2 linked regions of the Bremerella alba genome follow. The protein of the gene in region 1 binds, or shares a complex with, the protein of each later gene. Links are inferred from orthologs where the notes say so. Each region holds a gene or a part of one and is shown on either strand. Other genes may lie near its edges.

Region 1 (4,912 bases):
GTGAAACTCGTCTTCAAGCTTGGGAGCGAGCCTTTGATTCTGGAGTAACGATTCCTGCGATCACCGTGCGAAGTGAAGTCCGTCGAGCGATGGCTTCCAAACGTTACAGTGATGTTACTGGGGTCATTCAGCTTGCTTTGCGAGACGGTCAGCTTCAGCCTTGGATGTACGAAGCAATGGCCCTGGCAATGCAGCTGGATCATGCCCCCAAGCAAGAGATCGAACGGGCATTGATGAGTGCCATCGACTTCTCGAGTGGACCGAACCACATGCTTGTTGTCGCTTCTCTGATGTCGCGATTAAATTTAGATGCCCGAGCTTTGAAGCTTTATCAAGATGTCGCTCAGATGGAACCGCTGCGACCAGAGCCTTATTCCTGGGGCTTGAAAGCTGCTAAGCGTTTAGAAGACGAAGAAGCGATTCGCTGGGCCTGCATTGGAATTCTCTCGCAGGAATGGCCAAAAGAACAACTCGATATTCGTCAGGAAGCTTTCAATACCGCCAAAGCACAGCTCCAGCAGTTGCTTGCGGACAAGAAGAATGATGTGGCCGAGCAGTTCAACGAGCGTATCCGTGAAGCACTTGTTCGCGATGCGATTGTGAAAGTGACCTGGTCGGGGCAATCTGACCTGGACTTAATCATCGAGGAACCAAGCGGAAGCGTTTGCTCGCAGCACAATCCGCGAACCATCTCGGGTGGTATTTTCCTGGGTGATGCGGTCTCGTCTCTAGGGGATGCTGGTACGGATGGTGCCTACGAGGCCTACGTTGTCCCCAAGGGTTTCAAGGGTGATTACAAGATGCTCGTTCGCAAGATTTGGGGCGATGTGACTGCCGGTAAGATCACCGTTGATGTGTTCACCAACTATGGAACGGAAGACCAACGGCACGAGCGACAGCAGCTGGAATTGGGTAAAGACGGAGCACTCGTGACGTTCACCGTACCGGAAGGCCGGCGAACAGAGAGTCTGTCAGAACAACAAGTTCAGGTTGCTGTGGAAACCCAAGCTGCAATGACTCGCGAGTTGGTTGCTGCAAAGCTGAATAGTGCTTCGGAGGGTTCGACCGCTTCGGAAGAATACGTTTCAGACGTCGACAAAGGATCGAACGATTTCGTTCGCCGGGTCCGAAATTCAGTCGGTTACCGTCCGGTGATCACGACGCTTCCTGAAGGTACGAACTTCTCCGCATTCGCTGTGGTTTCGGCCGACCGTCGCTACGTGCGATTTAACGGCACGCCACTGTTCTCTTCGATCGGTGAAGTTGTCTCGTACACCTTCCAGGGGACCAATACTGGTGCCATGGATACCACCGGTGGGAATACTGGCATCCAATAATCGTGACGGCTGAGCCAGTGGCTCTGTCTTTTGCGGATGTGCTTTTAATTACGAATTAAGCCGGGCAACGCGTCGAGCGAGAGATCGTCGACCTGCCCGGCTTTTATTTTTTCTACAGCGATCGCGCCTAAGACGGCATTATCAGTGCACAAGTGCATGGGAGCGATTAGCAGCTCTCCGCCGGTAGCTGCCACTTCTTCTTCCAAGGCCGCACGGAATCGTCTGTTCGCAGCGACACCACCTCCGACACAAATCCGCTGAATCCCTGTCGTCTTCATGGCCTGCATCGTCTTTCCCACCAGGCAATCGATGACCGCCTGTTCGAAGCTTGCCGCGATATCCGCTTTGCGTTGGTCGTCGATAGTCAACGATTTGAAGTCGACAGCGCCAGGACCGGCAATCTCGTATCGCACCGCCGTTTTCAGTCCGCTAAAACTGAAGTCGAGTCGGGATGAATCTTTCAGAAACGGGCGTGGAAATGCGAAAGCTTTCGGATTTCCGTTCATGGCACACTTCGAGAGCGAGGGGCCACCTGGGTACGGTAGTCCTAGCATCGATGCAACTTTGTCAAACGATTCACCTGCCGCGTCGTCGATTGTTCCTCCGAGAGGCTCGAAGTCGAAAGGGCTTTTGCAGTGGTAAATTGTCGAGTGACCCCCACTGATGATCAGCCCAATGCAGGGGAAAATAGGTCTTTGGAAAGCGACCTGACACGCATAGATATGCCCTTGCAGGTGATTGATGCCGATCAGCGGCTTGTCGAGAAGCCATGCCAGGGTCTTGGCCGCAGTGACGCCGACTAAAAGTGAGCCAGCGAGCCCCGGCATATTCGCGACGGCAACGGCATCGATATCCGCCAATTGGATATTCGCTTTAAGGATTGCCTCGTCGATTACAGGCAAGCATCGTTCCAGGTGAGCCCGGGCGGCAATTTCGGGAACGACTCCGGCAAACCTTTGATGGAGTTCATCCTGTGAAGCTACGACCGAAGAAAGTACCTGTAGATCATCGGTGATAACGGCTGCGGCTGTCTCATCGCAGGTCGATTCAATCGTCAGTATTTTCATCGCTTGAGCGTTGCGGTTCAGGAAGAAGAAATCTCCGCCTTGAGGTGTTCGAGCCCTTTGCTTAACACCGGGTCGGTTTCAGAAAGTACCGATTGTGGGGCCGGCGGGTGTGGAATGATCGTATCCTGATCCCGCATCCGACGGTAGGTATGGTAGGCCACTTTCTGCTCTCGGCTCAACTTTACATCCTGGCCTTCGTCCGGAGAGACTCCCCACTTGTCGCTGTCCGTATCCCCTTCGAATCGGTGGATCTTTTCGCCGCTGGGACGCTGGTAGCCGGCAGTCGTAAGCTTCAAAGCACTTTTACCTTCCTCAAGTTCGACGATGTTCTGAACGCTACCCTTGCCCCAGCTTCGTTCGCCAACGATCGTGGCTCGATCGTGATCTTGCAGGCACGCCGACAAAATTTCACTGGCACTAGCGCTGTAGTGGTCGATTAAAATGACCATCGGAAAGTCTGGCAATGTTCCGTCTTTTTCTGCTGTCCATACTCGTTTGGGGGAATTTCGCCCTTCGGTGCTAACGATCTTGCCTTCTTCGATAAACATGTCGCAGATCTCAACCGCCGAGGTTAAGAGTCCGCCGGGATTGGATCGAAGATCGAGCACAAGCCCCTTCATTCCGTCATCCAAAAGTCGAGTGATTGCCTGATGCAAATCATCGGCAGTATGCCGGCTGAACGCAGAAACCCGAACGTACCCGATCTTATCGGCATGATCGAACATAAAGTCCCAGGTGCCCCCCTCCAGGCGTTCGTCACCAAGCACCGTTTCAATCTGAACCAGTTCGCGGCGAACGGTGACTTTCTCGCTGGTGAAAGTACTAGGGTGATAGACGGTCATCGTGACATCGGTGCCGATCGGTCCTTTGAGCTTTTTGATGGCATCATCGATCGTCAGGCCTTTGGTCTCTTCCCCTTCAATATGCGTGATGCGATCTCCGGCGATAATTCCGGCCTCGTAAGCTGGCGTTCCGAACAATGGGCTCGTGACGACCAATTGCCCGTCTCGTGTAGAAACTTGAATGCCGATACCACCGAACTCGCTCTCTACGCCCGTCTTGAAGCGTTCGAGATCTTCCGGAGCGATATAATTGGAATAGGGGTCCAGTTTGGAGATTACGCCCCGAATGGCGGCTTCCATCAACTCTCGACGGTCCACGTCCTTGACGTAATTCCGGTCGACCTGATCGAGCGTATCCGCGAATAGCTGAATCAGCTCGACATACTCTTCGTCAACATTGGCATAGACGTTGTCAGGATCGGTTGGGTCTTCGCTCTTGGCGACTTCCACTGCGGTTGCAAGATTGGACGTTCCGAAGGCCAGAATCAGAACGAACAGCAAGTGGTTTTTCCACGGCATGGAATGGTATCCTCACCTGAATGATTGAAGGGCTTGCGCGAAAAGGACCGAAAAACATACGATTGCGATCTGGGAGAAATTATAGAACCCAGAGAAACCTGCGGCAATTGAAAGACTGGGCGGTCGGCGATTAGAAGTCGTACCAGATACCGAAGCCAATTTGCTGTTCAAAGTTATCGTAGAACGAGTTCTGGGTACTATCTCCATTGTGATAATGAAGGCCCATTCGCAGAGTTCGTCCAGGAATGTCTCCAACCCAGGCCCACCCGGCTTGCACGACAAAGCTACCACCGAAGTTCACTTCCTGACGCAAGTGGGTTCCTATGGCGACAAAGGGTTCCCCCCACGGACTAGTTCGCTCGTTGGGAGCCCATTCGATACCGAATTGAAATTCCCAAGGATCGGCGACCAAATGGTAAAACGCCCAGCCTGCTTCACCATAGACTCTTAGCCTCGGAGTGAAGTAATACGAATGCCCAAAGATAATTAGGTCGTGGGCATAGTTTAAACGGTCATAGCCAGGGTTCTTTAGCAGAAACTCGTCTCCCAAATGGGAACTCAAGTGGTAATAGCCGAATCTTGAGCGATGGCGTGGATCGGCGGCGTAGCTCCATGTAAGCTGCGTTCCGGCGCGGAAATCGGCTGATCGAACGTCAACATCTTCGGGGATATCAAGACGTACGTGAGACGATCCTTCCACGTCCCACTGAATACCATCCGACAGAAACGAGGAATCACGTCCATATCGCAAAACACCAAAGCGTCCGCCCAGGTTGCCGTCCAGCATCCAATTGTCGTCGGTGATTTTTACCAGCTGAGCAGACAGACGAGATTCTTTTTGCCCGGTTAGATACGACTTGTAGACCATCCCTTTAGGAAGAACGGTCCATTCGTAAGGAGCCTCTTCTTCAACCACAGTGATTGGCCGTTGGTAAACCGAATCGGGATAGGTCGGCTCTACCCAAGGAACTTGGCCGGGACCTGGTTGATTGATCATCGTAAGGCCGCTTTCGACTACGGGTTGTCCAAGCGGATTATCGTAGGCGACTGACCGGATTTGAGGTGTCCGTTCATCTGTGGGAAAATCAAGAATGGGTTCCAGGTAAGGGGATCTTTGTCCTGGGAACATATTCGTTGGGTCAGGCCA
Region 2 (4,658 bases), on another replicon or contig:
TGACTAAGATTGGCGAACAACCCATCCAGCGTCAGCTCGACATCGAACTGGCTCTGCTCAACCGCACGCTCAACGAAGAAGTGACCCTAGAGGTCAACCGAGCTGGTGAAACGGGCAAACAGTTGGCCATCGTCACCAAGAGCGTTAGTGGTGCCACCAACGTCTCGGACCTGGCTTGGCGAACGATGGGCGTCCGGGTGAAGGCCATGCCTGAACCGGATTTCTCGCAACTGGCCAGCCGTTACCGAGGCGGACTGCAAGTGACCGCCGTGCGAGCTGGCAGCCCAGCCGAAGTCGAAGGCATCCAGACCGGCGACATCCTGGTCGGAATGCACGACTGGGAAACGATCTCGTACGAGAACCTCGACTACATCCTGAAGAACAAGTCGGTCACCACACGCGGTGCGATTCGCTTCTACATTCTGCGAGAACGCGACACCCTGTACGGCGACATCAGCCTGGCCGCCACTCAACAAGTCACGCAGCGATAGCACTTAATCGCTGCCACAACCGGGGCGTGGGGCGCACTTAGTCCCTCGCCCCCGGTGACCTTTGACCAATCGCTCCAGCGACGACTTAAGTCTCTAGTCCCCTCGCCCCTCCGGGGAGAAGGTTAGGGTGAGAGGCCAACCAGGGTCCCGCCTTCCACCCCAGCAAGCAGCAAAGCGTCTCCGTTCGTCTGACGTGGCCCAAATCAGCCCAACCTTCGAACCGAGCCGCGTCTCTTCTATAATTCACAGGCAACCCAAACGCACCCTGTGAAAGTCTCTCGCCGTGGAACAAGCGTTCCTCAAGTATCTTGCCGCTCAAAAGCAAACGATTTCGCCCGATAGCATTGGCATCGGTGACGACGCCGCCGTGCTATCGTGGCAGGCCGATCAGAAGCTGGTCGTCTGTACCGACCTGATCTCGGACGAGACCGACTTTCACCTGGCTGAGGTCACACCGCAGCAGATCGGCCGCAAGGCCTTGGCCATCAATCTCAGCGACATCGCCGCCATGGCCTGCGAGCCCGTAGGAGCGTTCCTGACGCTGCTTCTGCCCCAGGGAGCCCCGTCGCTCGAGCTGGCTAAACAGATCTACGAGGGAGCCGCTCAGCTAGGAGCAACGTTCAACTGTCCGATCTTGGGTGGCGACACGAACAGCTGGCCCGGTAAGCTGGCCGTCAGTGTTACGGTGCTGGGACGTTGTCCGCGGGATAAGCCGCTACTGCGTGAAGGAGCCCAACCTGGCGACGCGATCTATGTGACCGGGTCCCTTGGTGGTAGCATCCTCGGCGGGCACATCGACTTTCAACCGCGCATTAGCGAGGCGATCCGTCTTCGCGAGATTTGCGGTTTGACCGCAGGCATGGATATCAGCGACGGCATCTCGATCGACCTGCCGCGGCTGTGCGAGCAAAGCAGGGTCGGGGCCGAGATCGACGCTCGTCTGCTTCCCATTTCTGACGCGGCAAAACAAATGAGCCAATCCACCGGCAGGCCCCCATGGTGGCATGCCCTGAATGATGGCGAGGATTTCGAGCTTCTCTTCACCGTGCCGGGGGCCGAGGCCGCTCACCTGGAAGCCCAATGGACTGATTCAACCCCAGTGACAAAAATAGGAACCATTCAATCAGGCACTAAGCTGTTCTTGCTGGACGAAACCGGCCAGCGCCAGCCCTTGAAGCCAGAAGGTTTTTCGCACCAATAGCCAACAAGCCACCATGAGCAACATCACCTGGGAAGCGACCAGCGAAGACGATACCAACAAACTCGGGAGCATTCTCGCCGAGGCCATCCCGCCGGGCACCGTCGTCGCCCTGAACGGCACACTCGGAGCCGGCAAAACGCGGCTAGTCAAAGCGATGGCCAACCAACTGGGCATCCCGGCCGAAGACGTCGTCAGCCCGACGTTCGTCATCATGCAGCGTTACTACGGCAACAAAACGCTTTATCACTTCGACGTCTACCGCATTAAAGACGATGACGAATTCCTGGAACTCGGCCCCGAGGAGTATTTCGACTCCGACGGCATCACACTATTGGAATGGGCCGACCGAGTCGTCAACTGCCTGCCTCACGATTACCTGCGGATCGATATCGAAGTCCTAGGAGAGACGTCGCGGCAGTTCACAATCTCGTCAGTCGGAACCGATCTCGATAACGTGCCGCTGCAGGTAAAAGACGCATTGGAAGCGTCGTAAGCCGCTAGGGGGCACCACCCGCTGCGAGGCCCTTCTTAACGCTTGCCGACAGTCGTTTGGCATGTTGCTTAATCTGGCGATCATTGCCCAGCGAAGCAATCTGCTGGACCGAAGCCGCTTCTCCCATCAGGCCGGCTTCTTCGAGGCCAATAGTCAACTGCAACAACGTTTGTTCTTCAAACTGACCCGTTTTGGCCACTTCATCGAGCGTGGCAACAAACTGATCTCGCGAAAGTGCTTCCGGCGGCGGCGGCACTTCGCTCGACGAGCAACCGACGACCGCAACGACCAGGACAAACAATAGGAATCGAATGAGCATCTTGGGATTTTCCCGAGCAATGGTTGTGATGAAGAAAAAAGGCCCCACGCCAGCGCGTACGTTGCGCGACGTGGGGCTGTGGATCTCGCCGATTAATACTGGCCCAAAACGTTGCCGTCTCGAACGCGACCTAGATTCTTGTAGGTGTCGGTATCGATGGTCTCGCTAAGAAAGTGGACCGAGCCATCGCCGAACAAAAACAGTGCTCCGCCAGGATGGGCACTGGTAAAGTTATAGGAACCCGCCGCGCCGTTGATCCCGTAATAGCCGGTCGTCATGATGGCGTTGTTATGGTAGTACGTTCCACTGCTGGTTCCTCCAATCCAAAGGGTCGCCTTCTTTTGGGTCCAGTTCGTTTTCTTCAACGTGCTGCGTTCACCGACCGAAGCCACATTGCTTAACCCGTCGGTCATATCTCGGAACTTGACGAACGAGTTGTCGTAGAATGTGCCGTCGGCACCACTTCCCCCGAGATAGTGCGAAGCACCGACGCCGGTGTAGTTCGACTTGCCATAGCCACTCAAGTGAATGTTGAGCCCGCTAGAAGGATCGGAAGGACAAATGAACGCGTCCAAGGGCAATTTCGCCAGGTCTTCCATGTCGGTTATGTTGAACCAGGCCTCATCGTAGGCGCCAACCGCTTTCATCTCGTCGAGCAGTGCCGACTGTTCCACGTACGGCAAAAGGTAGGTTCCCCAGCCCATGAAATTATTGCTGCTGCCCACATCGATCCAGCCGGGAGGAAGCGAAGAGAACGTGTCGTGGTAGTTGTGCATCGCCAAACCCAATTGCTTCAGGTTGTTGTTGCACTGAATACGGCGGGCCGCCTCGCGAGCTTGTTGCACGGCCGGCAGAAGCAACGCAATCAGAACGCCGATGATCGCAATGACCACCAACAGTTCGACCAAGGTGAACGCAGATTTTTTGTGGGCAATTTTCATGGATCTCTTCTAAGCCGTAAAAGTGATAAACAGAAGTCAAAGTTCAAAACAAATCCGCCGAACGATCGTTACGCCAAAGGCAATGCCTGAGTGAACACTTGATCCTCGCCGTCGATTTCCGCTGCCTCGACGCGAAGGTAAACATGGTTTTGCAGCGCCGCCGAACCTTGCGGTAAACTCCAGCGGCAGGTTTCGCCTGTCTCTTCGTGAAGCGTTCCCTGGGCAGAAACAACACGAATCGTGCAGGGGGCAGAGAGCTCGACGTGAAGCTGGCCATCGGTCTGCTCCAGACGTTTCAACTTGATGCGTCCTTCCAAGCAAGCGTAGAAGTCGCCGTTGCGGTACGCTCTCAGACAGGCCGCCGATAAGTCTTCGGCCGGCGTATTGGCGTCAACCAACAGGACGTTTTGCCCCTGGAAAGCCGGGTCCGAGTTGTGAGCATGGTCGGAAACTGCAAACGCGTAACAGCGGCGACCCGTCGCCAAAACGGCGTCCCACTCGTTGAGCGACCATCCTTTGCCGTTAAGCATGTGGGCCGTGTTGTTCCAGATTTCCATTCCCAGAACACGCGGGTCGAAGTCGAGAAATTCAAGCAACTGCTTGTGCGACGCGCCGCTCCATACCGGGTGATTGATCGTTACGCCGCCCCCATCAGCCACCTGAAGCTCAGCGAACATCCGCGAAAAGGCATCCTTCCACGGCAAGCCGGTCCCCATCGTATAGCCATGCTTGTTGAGCATGTACTTGCTCCGGGCATCGAACGTGCCGCTCCGAAACTCGGAACCGACCGCGTTGAAATGCCCGTTGTGATCGGTCATCGAGTGATGCTCGGCATTCGGACAAATGATGACGTCCGACGGAATTTGCGTGAAGCAAGGTCCACCGACCTCGAAGGGCATCCTTTCCTGCAATCCGGCCGGCAGTTTGTCGTACCAGCCTGACTTCGGATCTTGAATGATTTCGTTCCAGCGGAACTGGCGATGAACATAGCCTTCGCCGGGGACCGTGCCGAAATCTTGGCCCACGTTGTATTGCCCAATCCGCTCGTCCGGTTTGCACGGAGCCGAGGGATAGTAATTCGAGATCGCCAAGTGCCGCAGCCCTCGTCGGCACAGCAAATCTAGTGAACGTTGCGACCGGCAATGGGCGTGCGTTACCGAGCCGATGGCTTGAACGCTATCCCAATTCAAATTGGCATACGGCGGACGAGTTT

Evidence for each region. Proteins that work in one complex are often made in the same cells at the same time.
Region 2: the proteins of tsaD (region 1) and tsaE are in contact, whole or in part, in a crystal structure (PDB 6N9A), measured with the Thermotoga maritima proteins. The link is inferred for Bremerella alba from one-to-one orthologs. Residues at the interface, in WP_004082750.1 of Thermotoga maritima: Cys10, Asp11, Arg49, His50, Leu82, Gly84, Gly135, Gly136, Glu154, Thr155, Leu156, Asp157, Asp158, Ser159, Glu162, Asp165, Lys166, Arg169, Leu170, Tyr175, Lys213, Thr214, Leu217, Tyr218, Gln221, Arg222, Asn324; in WP_004082108.1 of Thermotoga maritima: Leu37, Gly38, Lys46, Lys57, Val59, Lys60, Ser61, Thr63, Phe64, Thr65, Leu66, Met67, Val69, Pro71, Tyr82, Arg83, Leu84, Asp86, Asp88, Phe89, Asp93, Ile128, Asp130, Glu131, Arg134.

What each region holds. Positions count from the first base shown.
Region 1 is NZ_JABRWO010000022.1:151-5,062, forward strand. The notes cover bases 394-3,378. They hold tsaD (tRNA (adenosine(37)-N6)-threonylcarbamoyltransferase complex transferase subunit TsaD), read right to left. Parts: upstream 2,405-3,378; coding sequence 1,382-2,404; downstream 394-1,381. Other genes in these bases: HOV93_RS24700 (S41 family peptidase), read right to left, coding at 2,422-3,378. Also shown: more of HOV93_RS24700, read right to left, coding at 3,379-3,765; HOV93_RS24705 (DUF1207 domain-containing protein), read right to left, coding at 3,896-4,762.
Region 2 is NZ_JABRWO010000011.1:12,676-17,333, reverse strand. Bases 715-3,445 are described here. They hold tsaE (tRNA (adenosine(37)-N6)-threonylcarbamoyltransferase complex ATPase subunit type 1 TsaE), read left to right. Parts: upstream 715-1,705; coding sequence 1,706-2,185; downstream 2,186-3,445. Other genes in these bases: HOV93_RS18610 (DUF1559 domain-containing protein), read right to left, coding at 2,597-3,445; HOV93_RS18615 (hypothetical protein), read right to left, coding at 2,190-2,504; HOV93_RS26475 (thiamine-phosphate kinase), read left to right, coding at 775-1,692. In the rest of the region: HOV93_RS18630 (trypsin-like peptidase domain-containing protein), read left to right, coding at 1-491; HOV93_RS18605 (hypothetical protein), read right to left, coding at 3,514-4,658. UniProt on the Escherichia coli protein: Required for the formation of a threonylcarbamoyl group on adenosine at position 37 (t(6)A37) in tRNAs that read codons beginning with adenine.